3 regions of the Desulfitobacterium sp. genome follow, and region 3 is predicted to be linked to each of the others. Evidence: riboswitches for the same ligand, from Rfam matches in the RefSeq annotation. Region 3 holds a riboswitch; each other region holds the start of a gene.
The links. A riboswitch is a leader RNA that binds a small molecule or an ion and turns the genes downstream of it on or off. The one in region 3 is predicted to bind cobalamin.
Positions count from the first base shown of each region.

Region 1: it holds a riboswitch for cobalamin, as region 3 does, so the genes downstream of both, AC1U9U_RS09850 (AIR synthase related protein) here and AC1U9U_RS11935 (ABC transporter substrate-binding protein) in region 3, are expected to answer to the same signal.
Region 2: it holds a riboswitch for cobalamin, as region 3 does, so the genes downstream of both, AC1U9U_RS12350 (zinc-dependent dehydrogenase) here and AC1U9U_RS11935 (ABC transporter substrate-binding protein) in region 3, are expected to answer to the same signal.

Region 1 covers NZ_CEVWNY010000057.1:1,297-6,900, forward strand. The annotation lists gene coaBC (bifunctional phosphopantothenoylcysteine decarboxylase/phosphopantothenate--cysteine ligase CoaBC) at 1-112, shown strand, start outside; gene metK (methionine adenosyltransferase) at 118-1,308, shown strand; gene AC1U9U_RS09835 (hypothetical protein) at 1,391-1,756, opposite strand; gene AC1U9U_RS09840 (Vitamin B12 dependent methionine synthase activation subunit) at 2,013-2,594, shown strand; gene AC1U9U_RS09845 (hypothetical protein) at 2,575-2,733, shown strand; cobalamin riboswitch at 2,725-2,906, shown strand; gene AC1U9U_RS09850 (AIR synthase related protein) at 3,003-3,752, shown strand; gene AC1U9U_RS09855 (ECF transporter S component) at 3,806-4,324, shown strand; partial or broken gene AC1U9U_RS09860 (ABC transporter ATP-binding protein) at 4,337-5,604, shown strand, end outside.
Region 2 covers NZ_CEVWNY010000091.1:7,266-12,120, reverse strand. The annotation lists gene AC1U9U_RS12360 (hypothetical protein) at 1-23, opposite strand, end outside; gene trpD (anthranilate phosphoribosyltransferase) at 60-1,160, opposite strand; gene AC1U9U_RS12350 (zinc-dependent dehydrogenase) at 1,191-2,228, opposite strand; cobalamin riboswitch at 2,335-2,516, opposite strand; gene AC1U9U_RS12345 (amino acid ABC transporter ATP-binding protein) at 2,652-3,380, opposite strand; gene AC1U9U_RS12340 (amino acid ABC transporter permease) at 3,413-4,174, opposite strand; partial or broken gene AC1U9U_RS12335 (transporter substrate-binding domain-containing protein) at 4,237-4,855, opposite strand, start outside.
Region 3 covers NZ_CEVWNY010000085.1:4,968-10,571, forward strand. The annotation lists gene AC1U9U_RS11925 (ABC1 kinase family protein) at 1-504, opposite strand, end outside; gene AC1U9U_RS11930 (phasin family protein) at 501-794, opposite strand; cobalamin riboswitch at 973-1,120, shown strand; gene AC1U9U_RS11935 (ABC transporter substrate-binding protein) at 1,233-2,210, shown strand; gene AC1U9U_RS11940 (FecCD family ABC transporter permease) at 2,254-3,294, shown strand; gene AC1U9U_RS11945 (ABC transporter ATP-binding protein) at 3,296-4,075, shown strand; gene AC1U9U_RS11950 (C40 family peptidase) at 4,212-4,991, shown strand; gene AC1U9U_RS11955 (DUF2628 domain-containing protein) at 5,026-5,535, opposite strand.

The DNA.
Region 1 (5,604 bases), on a different contig from region 3:
AACCTTCCTCTTCCCTGATGGAAGAAGAATAGATCTGCCGCAAATGAGCAAGCTTGCAGTAGCAAGAAGATTGGTACAAGAAATTGTTAAGATAATCAAGGAAAAGGAGTGATTAAGTTGGTAAGAAAATTGTTTACTTCCGAGTCGGTCACGGAAGGACATCCCGATAAAATTTGTGACCAGATCTCCGATGCCATATTGGATGCCATTTTTGCCAAAGACCCGAATGCTCGTGTAGCCTGTGAAACTTCCGTAACCACAGGTTTGGTCTTAGTCAGTGGTGAGATTACTACCAATTGTTATGTGGATATCCCCAGTACAGTGCGGCAGGCTATCCGTGAAATCGGCTATACTCGTGCGAAGTATGGCTTCGATGCAGACACCTGCGCCGTTCTCACCTCCATCGGTGAGCAATCTGCAGATATTGCTTTAGGTGTGGATAAGGCCTTGGAAGCTAAAAACGGAGAGATGAGCGATGAGGAGATCGAAGCGATTGGGGCCGGGGACCAAGGGATGATGTTTGGTTACGCCACCAATGAAACGGAAAGCTACATGCCTCTCCCCATCGATTTAGCTCACCGTTTGGCGCGCCGCTTAAGTCAAGTTCGTAAGTCCGATCTTTTAGACTATCTCCGTCCCGATGGCAAAACTCAGGTCACTGTGGAGTATGAAGATAATCGCCCGGTACGGGTTGATACGATCGTTATCTCCACACAGCATCATCCGGAAGTATCTCAGGAACGGATTCGCCGCGATCTTCTGGAGCATGTGGTATTTCCGGTGGTTCCTTCGGAGCTGCTGGATGAAAAGACCCGTTATTTCATTAATCCCACCGGGCGTTTTGTGATTGGTGGTCCCCAAGGAGATGCCGGCTTAACCGGGCGTAAAATTATCGTGGATACCTATGGCGGTATGGCTCGTCATGGGGGCGGTGCTTTCTCGGGTAAGGATCCCACAAAAGTAGACCGTTCTGCTGCCTATGCCGCTCGGTATGTAGCTAAAAATGTGGTAGCTGCGGGCTTGGCCGATCGTTGCGAAATTCAACTTGCCTATGCTATTGGCGTAGCACATCCTGTATCTATATCTGTGGAGACCTTTGGAACTGCGAAGGTTGCCGAGGAGAAAATCGTCGAACTGGTCAAAAAGAATTTTGACCTGCGTCCGGCGGGGATTATCAATGCCTTGGATCTACGTAGACCCATCTATCATCAGACCGCTGCTTATGGACATTTTGGCCGTACAGATTTGGATCTGCCTTGGGAAAGAACCGACAAGGCTGCCACTCTGCGGGAACAAGCCGGAATATAAAGGAACCATCAAATCAACATTAAAAGGGAGACCGCTTCTGCTTTAAAAGTAGTGACGGTACTCCCTTTTCGATTGATATCGCCTAAATAAGACCGCCTTGTTCACGAATCTCTTGTCGCAATTGCTCAAATTGTGATTCATCGACAATGGCCGCAAGCAAAATATCGCGGCCTGTTGCCGCCGTTCCGCCCCCATCACTCATGCCACTGGCAGAGGTGTCGGCAGCATTTAAGGGGCCAACATCCCCGCCAATATCGCCAAGTGTCAAATCAGCTAAACTGCCGATTTGACCGGAGACAGGGTTCATGAGGTTATCGGCAGATCCTCCAGGGTATTTATCTATGCGATCGATTTGGACATCCTCAATGCCCATATTTTTAATACGGTCGGCAATCATTTGAGCTTGCTCTACAGTATTGAAATAAGCAAGGATATTTTTCTCAGCCATATTTATGCTCCTTTCAGCACGTGTTTTCAATTATTAGTACTTTAAGAGTGTGGTTGAGTTTAGAATTGGCCGTTTGCGGTTATTCTATTCGCTTCTCTTCTCTTCATTTGTTTATGCCTGTCTTTCCTAAATAACTTTATTAGGAGAACCTTTTTATTAAGACCCTAAATTTTGCGGATATTTCGTCATATCCGAAGTCAGGCCATCTATGCCCGGACACCTGATGAAGAAATTAAGAACTACTTAAATATTCATAATGATTTGGCCCTGTTGGTTATTGAACAACGAATCCATCTGGCAGGAAGTCAAAGTGATCGGTGCGGGGAAGCAGGAACTCTATCTTGAGGACGGACTTACGTTTAGAGGGAGTCTATTACCTAAAGTGTTAGGCTCGGCAGATGGTGTGGTGTTGTTTGCTATGACCATCGGTGAGAAGATTGATGAAAGAGTACAGTCCTATACCCATCAAGGTAAAACCCTGGAAGCCTTTATCCTGGATGCAGCCGGATCGGCGATCATGGCCAAAGCGGCCTATCATTCGATCTCTGAAATCGAGAAGCTCTATAAGGAAAAGCAGCTTGACACGACGTTTTCCTTAGGGCCGGGGCATTCCTACTGGAAAGGACTCGAAGATGTAAGGTCCATTATCGATTACCTGAAAGGGGAGCGGATTGGCATCAGCCTTACCGACTCCAACCTCATGCTTCCCAAAAAATCCATCGCTATGGTCATGGGAGTAGGAAGCGACTTACCGGACTTCAAGGGTAAAACCCATTGTGATTTTTGCCATCTTAAAGAAAACTGCACTATGAGGGAACTTGGCTCCAATAATTGCTGATGGCGGCCATGGCCGTTTTGGCCGTACCGATCTGGACCTGCCTTGGGAAAAGACCGATAAAGCAGCTACCCTTCGGGAATTATTGCTTGACAATATTATATTTTCAGTTAAACTGGATTTAGTAAGTTTTAACAATTGAAGGATTTCAGGTGCCCTTCGCTAAGAAGGGAGAATAGGGAACCGGGTGCAATTCCCGGACGGACCCGCCACTGTAAAGAGGAGTCTCATGGAGAGATGCCACTGGGTAACTGGGAAGGCAGAGATGGGACGATGACTCGAAGTCAGGAGACCTGCCTGTAATCCAGAGACGCATGAAGCATGGTAAAGTTCATGGTCATTTTGCTTTATCCGAGAGGAGAAGCGAGGTGGCTATGAACTTTTTATTTTTAAAAAGGAGAGTGGAAGAGGATGGGTTATCAGGGGCGGGATGTCGAGGTGGTTTCTTTGAATGAGGAACAATACATTGTGGCAGCGTGTGATTCTTGTGGTGCTATTGGTGAGAAAGAGTTTGATGCTGTCAAAGTCTCTTGGAAGGTAGCCGGCAGGGCTACAGCTCGGGTGGCTTTGCTGGAAGTGCTCGCCGTCGGGGCGATTCCACAGATGCTTACAGTTGCGATTTCTAATGAGCCAAGGCCTGCAGGCGATGCGATACTTAAGGGGGTGAGAGAAGAGTTAAATGCTATGGGGCTGGCTTCATTGCCGATAGCTATTAGTACGGAAAAAAATATGCCTACAAAGCAAACAGGCATAGGGATCAGTGCAGTAGGGCTTTGTGACAAAGCAAAACTTCGTATCGGAAGCTCCAACTTTGGAAACGGCATTTTTTGCCTAGGGCTCCCAAAAGTAGGGGCTGAGGTGATTAACCTCAATGATCCGGAAATTGCCCAAGGTCATCATATCGAGAAATTACTACACCATAGTGAGGTTTATGACATCATCCCGGTAGGATCTCAAGGAATACGTGGTGAAGCCGAAGTTCTTGCCAAGATGATCGGTGCCAAGTTCATTCAAGACTCCCAATGTGAACTAAATATCGACAAATCAGGAGGACCGTCAACTTGTCTTATTTTTACAGCGCCGGAGGATATCGGATTAACTGATCTTGGGTCCGCCCCAATTCGTAAAATCGGGAGGCTTCAAGAGGTTTTAAATTCTTAAAATACTGTGAAGGAATCAAATTTAAGAAAATATCGAAAGAGAGGGAGATTATCATGATTGAACGTGTAAATTCAAAGAAAGAAACACCTCAAAAAACGGCTCAAAATATTAGGCGGATAGCAATTATGGCAGTTTTTATTGCCTTGAGTGCAGTGGGTGCCCTAATTAAAATTCCAAGTCCGGTCGGGACAGTAGGGTTAGATTCGGCTCCCGGTTTTTTTAGCGCTTTAGCCTTTGGCGGTCTTGAAGGAAGCATTGTGATTGCCGTAGGTCATCTGCTTACCTCAGCGGTTGTTGGTTTCCCGCTTGGGATTCCTATGCATTTAGTTATCGCCGTAGAAATGGCTGTTTTTGCTTTGGTCTTTCGTTTGGTTAATAAGAAAATTGGTTTAATTGCTGCAGTGGTTGTAACCTCTCTCCTCAATGGAGTGGTAGGTGCGTTTATGGTTTTACCGGTGGGTGGTATGGGTGCTGTTTTAGGGTTAATGCCCTTTTTATTGGTGGGGTCAATATTGAATGTTGCGGTATCTGCTTTAGCGTATAAAGCACTAAAAGGAAGTCGTTTGATTTAGAGGAGTGTAGGGGTGGAGAAGGTCATTGAGTTAAAAGATGTTTCTTATCGTTATCCACGCGGAGAGGTTGAGAATTTGAAACAAGTCAACTTAACGGTGGGAAAAGGGAAATTCATCGCATTAATGGGGCCCACAGGAGCGGGCAAAACAACCTTAAGTTTATGTTTAAATTGACTGATTCCACAGCTTCTGCAAGGGGATTTAACAGGTGAGGTAATCGTCGCGGGTAAAGAGACAAGTAAGTATCGGGTGCAGGAATTAGCTAAACAGGTCGGGCTTGTTCTTCAGGATGCCGAAAGTCAGATTGTTGGGAGAACCGTTGAAGAAGATGTAGCTTTTGGTCCCCGCAATTTCGGTGTGCCGAAGGAAGAGATTCGGCAAAGGGTTGCCCAAGCCCTTGCCAAAGTTAGACTGAATGATTATGATGAGCGCTCCACATCGGAGTTATCGGGTGGAGAGAAACAAAGGTTGGTGATTGCCGGGGTACTGGCCATGGAGCCGGATCTGCTGGTATTGGATGAGCCAACTTCTGAGCTTGATCCAGAAGGGCGAGTAGAGATTTATCGGACCTTGGATGACCTCTGTCGTGAAAGAGAACGGACGATTTTCATTGTTGAGCATTCCAGTGAGGAAATTCTCCAAAGGGCCGATGAAATTGTTGTACTTAATCAGGGGGGAATTGCCTGGCAAGGGGTTCCGGAAAAACTTTTTCGCGATATACCTCTGCTGCAAGAATTCGGGATTAAGCCCATACCGGTTAGTTTATTAGGCTGGGACTATTACCAAAGAGGATGGATTAAAAGCGGGGACATCCCTCTGGATGTCGGTAGTGCCGAGTCCATAATCCGTTCTTTAGTAAGTAAACACAAGTCAGGGGATCTAATGAACCCCTTAGTCAAGCCTGTTGAGTTAGGAGAAGCACATCGGGAACGGGGGGAGGAGAGGGGGCCTCGGGGTTTACCGTTGATTCAGGTTAAGCGGCTCGCCCACAGATATGAGTCAGGACAAATAGGGATAAAGGGAATTAATCTTATTATTCAAAAAGGGGAATTCGTGGCCCTGGTTGGCTCAAACGGAGCTGGGAAAACCACCCTGGCCAAACACTTGAATGGGTTGCTTCAGCCAACGGAGGGCGAAGTGCTCGTCAAGGGGATGAATACTAAAAAAACTGACACTGCGCAGCTTGCCCGAACGATTGGTTATGTGTTTCAAAACCCGGATCACCAGATTTTTTCGGTCTCCATCGAAAAAGAGTTGGAGTTTGGCTTGAAAAATGCAGG
Region 2 (4,855 bases), on a different contig from region 3:
TTGATGGCAAACATCTCATACATTTTACTGACCTCCTGGAAATTGGTTCATTCGACAACCTACAGCGCTAACAAGCCCTCCAGTCTTCGTAAGCCTAACTCTGGTTGTGTATTTTGATGTGAAACCCATGCTTTAAGCTTGTCTAAAGCCTGTCCCGAAGCTATGATATTCTTTGACTGCTCATAACCCTCTTTAATGGTGGTGGCAATATCCATTAAATATAGGATCAACGCCGAATTAAGGCATACTACATCGGATTTCGGACCATCATCTTCGCCCTTTAGTATTTTCAGCAGTCCCACGGCTCCTTCGGCGACATTGTCAAAGGTAAGCAAATCCTCTCTATCGGCTCGGCGGATACCTATATCCTCCGGGAAAAATGAATAGTGTTCAATACTGCCATCAACTTTGAGTTCCGCCACCAGAGTTTCGTTTAATGTAGAGGCTTCGTCCATTCCACTGATTCCATCTTCAGCTAGACCATGGACAATGAGTGCCCTCTTGAAGCCTATCTCTCGCATGACCTCGGGAGCGGATTTAAGCAGTTCTCTGGAATAGACACCCCGAACCGCGTATTTAGGCAGGGCGGGATTCGCCAGGGATGCCGAAATGTTTAAAATCGAGCCAAAGGAAATTTGGGACAAGATTCTTCCTAGGGCCCTAGGATGGACCTTGGGGCTCATGCCGTTGAAGATGCCGATACCTGCATTTTCGATGCTCCGGTGGACGACTTCTGGGTCACATTCTACATCTACCCCCAATTCTTCTAAAACATCTATGGTGCCGCATTTGGAAGTAATGGCCCTGGCCCCGTGCTTTGCCATGTTAACCCCTGCCGCGGCGGCAATCACCGAGGCCCCTGTGCTTATGTTGAAGGTCTTTACACTGTCCATCCCCGTTCCACAGTTTTCCACCAAGGGCGAAGCTGTCCGGGGAGTAACTTTGACAGTGTCGAGTTCATAAATAGCTTCCCAAGCCGCGGCAATTTCTTCCGTGGTCTCGCCTTTGGCCGCCAGGGCAGCTAAAAAAGCTCCCTGGTGCATATCTGTCTCCTCATTATTTAATACCCTCTTAAACATTTCCGTAGCTTCTTCTCTTGAAAGATCCTGTTTGTTGATGAGCTTTGTCAAGCCTGTCGCAAAGGATTTTGAATCGGTCATGATAATTCCTCCCTGATAATATTTTTTTGATCAGTAGTTTAAACAAATAGAAAGCCCCTTGAGATCTCTGACCATTTTCAAGGCTTCTTCCACCTCTTCGAGGACAATTCTATGGGTAATCATATCTTTAACTTTGATACTCCCATCGGAAATTAATCTCATGGCTTCTTTGGTGCTGCCTAGGGTACAGCCATAGGAGCCAAGGACAGTGATTTCCTTATAATGGATTAAGTTTAAGGGCAAAGGCCCATCGCCTTCCTCTGCCACCAAGCCGCTGAAAAAACCTAAACGGCCTTTTTTAGCCAAGACGCGGAGGGAAAGATCCATGGCATCGTATCCCGGGCAGCAGGGAATGACCACATCTGCACCTCGTCCGCCGGTGATCCTCATAATCTCCTGTTGCACCTCTTGCCGGGTGGGATTTAGAAGGTAATCAAATTCGTAGGTCCTGGCCATGGACAGTCGGTTATCATTGGTCTCCACCAAGATTACATTGGCAGCCCCGCGGGATTTTGCCAGTTTACCGTTTAATATTCCCAATCGGCCGGCACCAAAGATGATCACGGAGTTTCCGGGACCCACCTCAAGCTTTTCCTGCATGTTGACGCTGCAACCCAAGGGTTCCGCCATGGAAGCCTCCTCAAAGGTGATGCCCTCCGGAATCGGGTTTAGAATGCCATTTTCCACCCCTTGACGCGGAACTAATACGTATTCGGCAAAACCTCCATCATAGTTAAAGCCCATGATTTTTATGTCATCACACAAATTGTCCATGCCCTGTTTGCAAAACTCGCATTCCCCACAGGGGATGCCGGGGAATACCTGGACCCGATCCCCCTTCTTAAAATCCTCCACCCCCTCCCCCACCGCCTCAATGACCCCCGTTATCTCATGACCCAGGATACGAGGCAGTTGAAGATCGTATTGCCCCTTCATATAGCATTTCACATCGGTTTTGCAGATACCGCAGGATTTTACCCGAATTAACACCTCGCCAACGTCGCAGTTGGGGGTTTCGACTTCTTGGATTGCCAATGATTCCCTGCCGTGTAAAACTGCTGCTTTCAAAAGATCTCCTCCCTTAAAAGAAATTAGCAAACAAAAAAGCCCACACCAAATAACAGTGTGGACTTTCCATCATCCCCATGTAATACTCGCCTTTTGTCGCGCGAAGACGATATATCTATTCCAGGCAGGTCTCCTGACTTAGGTTCATCATCCTTATGCTGCCTTCCCCCAATCTAGAGTGGCTCGAGTAGCATAAAACTAACCATTACAGTGGCGGGCCCGTTTGGGACTTTCACCCAAATTCCCTATTCTCCCATTTCCATGGGCACCTGAAACGGAGTATTCTTTTGTAAAAATTATATACTAAAGTGTGTTTAAAGTCAAAGGATCTGGGTTGGCAAAAACTTAGTTTATCTTACCATGATGTTGATTTATCCAAATCTTCCTTCCACATTTCAATGAATATCAATATGCCTGGCGCCTTTAGATGCGCTTTAGGAATTCTTTAGTGCGTTTTTGCTTGGGATTGTTAAAGATTTGCTCCGGACTTCCTTCTTCTGCGATAACTCCATTATCCATAAAGACCACGCGATCAGATACCTCCTTAGCAAATCCCATTTCGTGGGTCACTATTAACATAGTAAGGCCGGTTTCGGCAAGTTGTCTCATGACTATGAGCACCTCCCCCACCATCTCGGGATCGAGAGATGAGGTGGGTTCGTCAAACAACATCACATCTGGTTCCATGGAGAGCGCCCTGGCGATGGCCATTCTTTGTTTTTGTCCGCCGGATAATTGCTTTGGTTTGGCGTGGACATATTGATCCATTCCCACCACTTGTAAGTATTTCATCGCGACTTTTACCGCTTCTTCTCTTGAACGCCTTAAAACCTTGGTTTGGCCCACCACACAGTTGTTTAAAACATCGTGGTTGTTGAATAAATTAAATTGCTGGAAGACCATGCCGAGTTTCCTTCGATAGGCATAGATATCGTGCTTATCATCTAATATATTTTTGCCGTCATAAACGATTTGACCGCCGCTGGGTTTTTCTAAAAGATTCACGCATCGAAGGAGAGTAGATTTTCCGGATCCCGAGGAACCTATGATGCAAACTACTTCTCCTTTATTTACCGAGAAATTGATATCCTTCAAGACTTCGTTAGTGCCAAAGGATTTGCTTAAATGTCGAATGTCAATTGCTTTATCCATATTCGTGTCCACCTCCTCGCCGAATTAAATGCCTATGCTGTCTTAAATAGAGCATCTTTGAGGCCTTCCCCCGGCATTGAATTGTCAATAATATCGTAACTCTCCGGTCCGTCTAGTCTCTTTTCGATATAACGAAGAATCCGCGTCACAGTATAAGTCATAACAAAATAAATAATGCTGGCGACAAAAAATGTTTCAAAATATCTATAATTGTGCCCCACAATGGATTTGCTTTGAAAATACAGTTCATTTACAGAAATTACATTGAGCACCGAGGTGTCTTTAATGTTGATTACGAATTCATTGCCGGTGGCGGGCAATATATTGCGAATTACTTGGGGCAGTACTACGTTTACCATAGTTTGGAGGTGATTCATACCTACGGCGTGGGCAGCTTCGAACTGTCCTTTATCTATAGAGGCGATGCCCCCTCTAACAATTTCCGCCATGTAAGCACCGGTGTTGATGGAGACTATGAAGATCGCCGCAAAAAGGCGATTCATGTGCCAATTGAAGGCCAGAGCGGAACCGTAATAAATTACCATGGCTTGCACGATCATGGGAGTCCCTCGGAAAAACTCTATGTAAAAAGAAAGAATGGTATTGATGAACTTGACAAATATTCTTTTAGTCCGCCGTTCAGGCATTGGAATACTTCGGACAACTCCTATGGATATCCCGATAATAGACCCTAAAATCGTGCTGATGATGGAGATAACAAATGTCATTTGTGCCCCGCGCAAAAACATCGGCCAATAGTTTAATACAATTTTTACTAACCATTCATAGGTCATAACATTCTCCCCCCTTTGAGATTTGCAGACCAACTGCGCCGGGGCGCAGCTGGTCTGCTTTTTTATTCAACGACGGGTTGATTTTTAATAGCGGAGTCCATGATTTCATTGCGCTCTTCTTCCGAAATGCCCGACAATATTTCATTAATTTGTTCTCTCAATTTGCTGCCTTTTTTGAGGCCTATGGCGATGGCCGTATCATCGTCCGATGTCTCAAAACCATCGCTAAACTCTACCATGGCAAAACTTTCATTTGCCGAGGTGGCACTAACGGCTTCGGGGCGTTCCGAGACATATCCGTCGATCATCTGTGCTTCTAGGGCGACTCTCATCGCCGAGAAATTATCCATGGGGGGCTCTTTAATTACACCGTCAATTTGCTCAATGACCGTATAATGGAAGGTGCTCAATTGCGCAGTTACTTTAGCTCCTTTAAAATCTTGGATTGAAGATGCTCCCTCGCATTGGCCTCCCCTTTTCACCACCATCACTAGATCTGATTTATAGTAGTTGTCCGAAAAGTCGATGGTCTCCTTGCGTTCGTCTGTCGGCGACATACCCGCGATAATGGCATCGATTTTACCTGATTCTAATGCCGGGAGCAGGCCGCCCCATTCGGTTTTTACGATAACTAATTCTCTTCCTAAACCCTGGGCAACTCTTTTAGCAATTTCCACATCG
Region 3 (5,604 bases):
CTCCAGATCAGTTTCGATGGTATCAGCGATATGAGGACGCTGAACCTTTACTACTACCTCTTCTCCACTGGGCAAAAGGGCAAAATGAACTTGGCCAATCGAGGCTGCCGCCAGCGGTTCTTCCCCAAATTTTTGAAAAAGCCGTTGTGGAGGTCCTCCTAGCTCTTCCTCAATAATCCGATTCACTTCAGCGATGGGAAAAGGGGGAACTTGGTCTTGAAGCTTTTCCAACTCCACAATGAGATACTCCGGTATAATATCAGGCCTGGTACTGGCAATTTGCCCGATCTTCACATAAGTCGGTCCCAATTCTTCCAAGGCCTTGCGCAAATGCTCCCCGAGAGTTTTGGGGTCGGTATCTTCTTCCTTATGCAAAATTCGTTTGGAAAAAGAGATTAAATTGATAAGCCCCATCTCTTCAAGGATGAGGCCGAATCCGTTACGGGCAAGTATTGTGGCGACCTCACGATAGCGTTGCACATGACGAATTCTTCTCCTAATCATTTTTGTTCCTTCTCTAATTGGGCAAGCCGATTCTCCAATCGCTCGAAATCGGCCTTAGTGGGAAGGTTTAGCTCGTTAAGAATTTTCTCCACTTGCTCCCGTAATTTGACGTTGATTGCTCCCTGCTGTTCCTCACCCTTTTGAATAAGCTCATTTATAAGCTCCTTCGACTCAGTAGCGGAAATATCACCTTTTTTCACCAAATCGTCAATTACCTTTTCGATCTGCTCTTTACTTACTACCGCAAACCCCAGTCCCAGAGATAGCCCCTTTTTCAACAGTTCCTTCATTTTCATTGCCTCCTGTTATTTACTCTTGATGTTTCCTTTATTATTTGCCTGCCCCCGTAAAAAGATTCTTAAGCAAATTAGATCTCAAGTTTTTTGGCAAACATAATTAGCTCGTCAAATAATTCACACTAATTGCATCTTGGCATTCTCCGTTGCTTGCTATATAATTGCCTTAAGTACATATTGGATTTGATTAGGTTCTCTTTTCTATCCAAACAGAAAAGAGTTAAAAGGGAAGCCGGTTAAATTCCGGCACGGTCCCGCCACTGTGAACCGGAGGAATTTTTCCTTCAAAGTCAGGAACCTGCCTAATCGAAAGCGACCACCCTCGAGGATGGGGAGTAGGCGCTGCTAACAATCTACGTGCAGCAAACCTTTTACCCAGGTGGTAAAAGGTTTTTCTTTGTTCCCAAGGTGGTAGAAGAAAGGAGAAATTAAATGTTCAAAAAGACTAGGTCAACGCTGATTTTGCTGCTCATCCTTTGTCTTGGCATTTTTTTAATGAGTGGCTGTAATTCAGCTAATCAAACTAACGGTCAAAATCCACCGACCCCGGCAGAGTCCGGCCAAAAGACTGATCAACAGACCGAATATCCCTTGGTCTATACAGATGATTCCGGAGTCGAAACCACGCTTAAGAGTGAACCACAACGAATTGTTTGCTTAGCCCCTGCTTCAACAGAGATTTTGAGTGCACTTGGCCTCGAAAGCAAACTGGTGGCCTTAACCATCTATGATACTTATCCCGTCGGTATCCGGGATAAGGTGGCATATGTCTTTGATGACAGTCTCAATCCTAATCTTGAGCAACTTCTCCAGCTTAATCCGGACTTGGTGGTGCTGGGGATGCACGAAGAAAGCTTAATTAAATCTATTCGCGATCTCAATATTCCGGTAGTTCATCTCAATCCCGATAGCATCACCACCACTTACCAGGCCATTGAAAAGCTTGGCGTTATTACCAATACTCAAAAACAAGCCCAGGCAATAATTAAAAGTATGAAAGAAAAAGAACAGTCCATTGCGGATAAAGTCAATACAATTAAAGAGTCGGAGCGGCTCAAGGTTTGGCTGGAAGTCGATCCCGGGCTTTATACCGCCGGTGCCGAAACCTTCCTGAACGAATTACTTGTTAAAGCCGGTGGTACGAACATTGCTAACGATGTCCGGAATTGGGCTCAATACAGCGAAGAACAGGTCCTCGCCAAAAATCCTCAGGTTATTTTTGAGACCTATTCCTACTACGTAGATAATGCAAAAGAAACCATTTATGCCCGTTCGGCTTGGCAAAATATCGATGCCTTGAAAAACAAGCGGGTTTACAGCCTGGATAGCGACATGGTTACCCGTCCCGGCCCGCGGATAATCGATGGTTTAGAAAGTATCGCCAAGCTCCTCTATCCCGAAATGTTTTAATAACCAGACCCCCTTGTCAGCGAATTAAGGAGGAAGACACTACATGAATCAGAAAAGCTTTAACCCCAAAACCATGACCTGGATCTTGGGCTTGTCTTTACTCCTTATGCTCTCCATCGTATTGTGCGTAATGATTGGCTCGGTGTCCCTCCCCTTCCAGCTTACCTGGAAGATTATCCTTAGCCATTTGCCGTTTTTGGACCTAGACCCTAATTGGACTACGGCCCAGGAGTCGATTGTTTGGAATCTCCGCTTGCCCCGTGTTTTTCTGGCCTTGCTCGTTGGGGCAATGCTCGCCACCTCCGGAGTAGCTTTTCAGGGAATTTTACGAAATCCTTTAGCCGACCCCTATATCCTCGGTGTTTCTACCGGAGCAGCCTTCGGAGCCGCCGCTGCCATTATTTTTTTCAGGGGCTCCTCAATCCTTGGCCAATCTTTTCTACCCCTGTTTGCTTTTGCCGGGGGTCTCATATCCTTAGCTTTTGTCTTTTCTCTAGCCAGGCATAATGATCAATTCGAGCGAGAGACCTTGATCTTAGCCGGGGTAGTGGTGCAAGCCCTATTAGGGGCTTTCCTCTCATTTCTGATCGCCGTATCCGGACGCCAGATGCAAGAAATCATCTTCTGGATGATGGGAAGCCTGGCCGGCAGAACCTGGCAGGATGTACTTATTCTGGTTCCCTACTTCCTCTTGGGACTGATCTATCTCTTCTTCCAAAAAAGAGACCTTAATGTTATCGCTTTAGGAGAGCGGGCAGCCACCCACCTCGGGATCAATGTCGAACGAAAGAAAATTACGATTCTCATTGTCGGTTCCCTGCTGGCAACGGCCGCTGTCTCCATCGTGGGAGTTATTGGCTTTGTCGGGTTAATCATCCCCCATCTGATGCGTCTATTGGTCGGACCCGATCATCGCATTCTTTTGCCGGTCTCTACTTTAGCAGGAGCAATCTTTCTCTTATGGTCGGATACCATTGCCCGGACTCTCCTCCAATCACAGGAGATACCCATCGGCGTCATCACAGCCTTTGTGGGAGCACCTTTTTTTGCATACCTATTAAAAAGTGGTCTAAGGAGGGGTTAACATGAAACTTTTTGATATTAAAGATGTCGGCCAACACTACGGCTCCTATGCTGTTTTAAAAGAGCTCACATTTTTCATTAACCAAGGAGATATGTTTGGCATCATCGGCCCCAATGGCAGCGGTAAATCCACTCTTATCCGCACCATTAGCGGCATTCTTCCTCCCACTTCCGGGGAAATCCTTCTCTATGACAAACCTCTCTCCTCCTATTCTACAAAGGAATTAGCCCGCCGGATCGCAGTCTTGGAACAGGAAGGAACCCCTCCCCTGCCCTTTACCGTCGAGCAAATTGTGGCGATGGGCCGGTACCCTTGGTTAAAGCCCTTTGCCGATCTAAGTCCTCATGATCATGAAGTAGTAGATAATATTTTAAAAAAGTTAAACCTCTGGCATAAACGTTCTCAGCGGGTGAACACCTTAAGCGGCGGCCAACGTCAGCTGGTTTCACTAGCCAGAGCTATGGCTCAAGAACCCCAAATATTAATCTTAGATGAACCGACAACTTACTTAGATATTGGCCATCAAGTACTGGTAATGGATCATGTCCAAAAGTGGCATGAAGAGCTGGGACTTAGTGTCATCATGGTTCTTCATGACTTGAACATTGCCGGTCAATACTGTGAGCAGGTTTTGCTTCTTGATCAAGGGAAAATTGCAACTTGGGGTAAAAAAGAAAGCGTTTTAGCAGAAAAAACGCTGGCTCAGGTCTATAAGACAAACCTTGTGCAAGTTTATCATCCTAAACTCGGTGTACCGCAATTTTTATTAAGTGGAAAATAGCAAATCCCAACCTTTACAAAACTTAGAAGGACAACCAGCCATTTACTAAGGAAATAGTGAATTTATTATTTTATACTAAAGACAACCTTTCAGAAAGCGATGGGTTGTCTTTTAGTTATGATGAAAGGAGCAATTTATGAAAAAAGACGTAAAAAAATACCTTAATAATAAGTTCTTTAATATTGGGATTGTCTCTGTACTGTCGCTGGGGTTATTCGCATCCACCCTCTCGGCCTTTCCTCAAACAACTTATGACCCGGGTTCTGAGCATTCTTTAGCTTCGGAAGTTTCCTTAGCAAGCACCGACCCCACCATAAACTCAGAGGCCCTTGCCTTCAGGGCTGCATTCAGGGACAGTTTGCGCAAAAGCGAGCTATCCCGTGGTTCTCGACCAGAACAAACACCGCCTTCCGCACCGGAAAGTACACCGACCAAACCCACCGGCACTCCCCCTAAGAGTACCTCTACCGCACCTAAGACCACGAAAAGCACAGCTTCTCCTGCCAAAAGTACAACTGCCCAAACTGCCCCCAAACCGGTCGCTTCTACCTCAAAAGCAACAGCTGTAATCAATACTGCTAAAAAGTATATCGGGGTTCCTTATGTCTGGGGCGGTACAACTACGAAGGGTTTTGACTGTTCGGGATATACCCAATATGTTTTCGCTCAACATGGGATTTCTTTGCCCCGGGTCTCCAAGGATCAATATAAAGTAGGCACTGCTGTTTCCTATAGCAACCTTAAAGCCGGTGACTTGGTCTTCTTCTCACTGGACGGGGACAAAGTCATTGACCATGTAGGGATTTTTATCGGCAATGGCCAGTTTATCAATGCCTCCAGCTCAAAAGGTGTTACAATTTATAACCTGGGCTCTTACTGGCAATCACACTTTATCGGCGCCAAACGGGTTCTCTAAAAAAGCAAGGGGCTGTCGCAAAACAGCTCCTTTTTTACAAGGAGGTTAAATATCCCAGGATTAAGTTATAGATAAAAAGGAATATCACCGTGGCCACTATGCCTCGCCAATTCGGTCCACCGGCTAAGGCGGCCTTTCTTTTCATCTCCTCATAGTCAAGATTTAACCTTCTCAACTGTTGAATCTTTTTGCGGACATGGCGGTAATACAGAGCGTTGCCAAAAGTCCCCATGAGTAGAGAAATTACAATGGTGATTCGAATATCCGGTTCCATACCTAAGCCAAAGGCATACACAATGTCTGCCGTCAATAATACTCCCACCAATAAAGCCAGGTAGGCATACATTTGACGATAGCCGATCCAAAAGGCGCTTACGAAAAAAGCCGCCCAATTCCAAGAGAGTTTCGCCGGAGTAGCACTTTTTTCCCACTTTCGAAAATAATAAGCAGCGTTTTTGCCAATATATAATTCCATTAGTTCCTTTTCTTCCAACTCTTGAACGACAGAGAATCTAAAGAACCTCGTTTCTTGGTTATTTCGCATACCTGCACCATCCAATCTTTTACATCATACCTATTATAACATAACCTGGGGTTGCCGAAGATAGATACA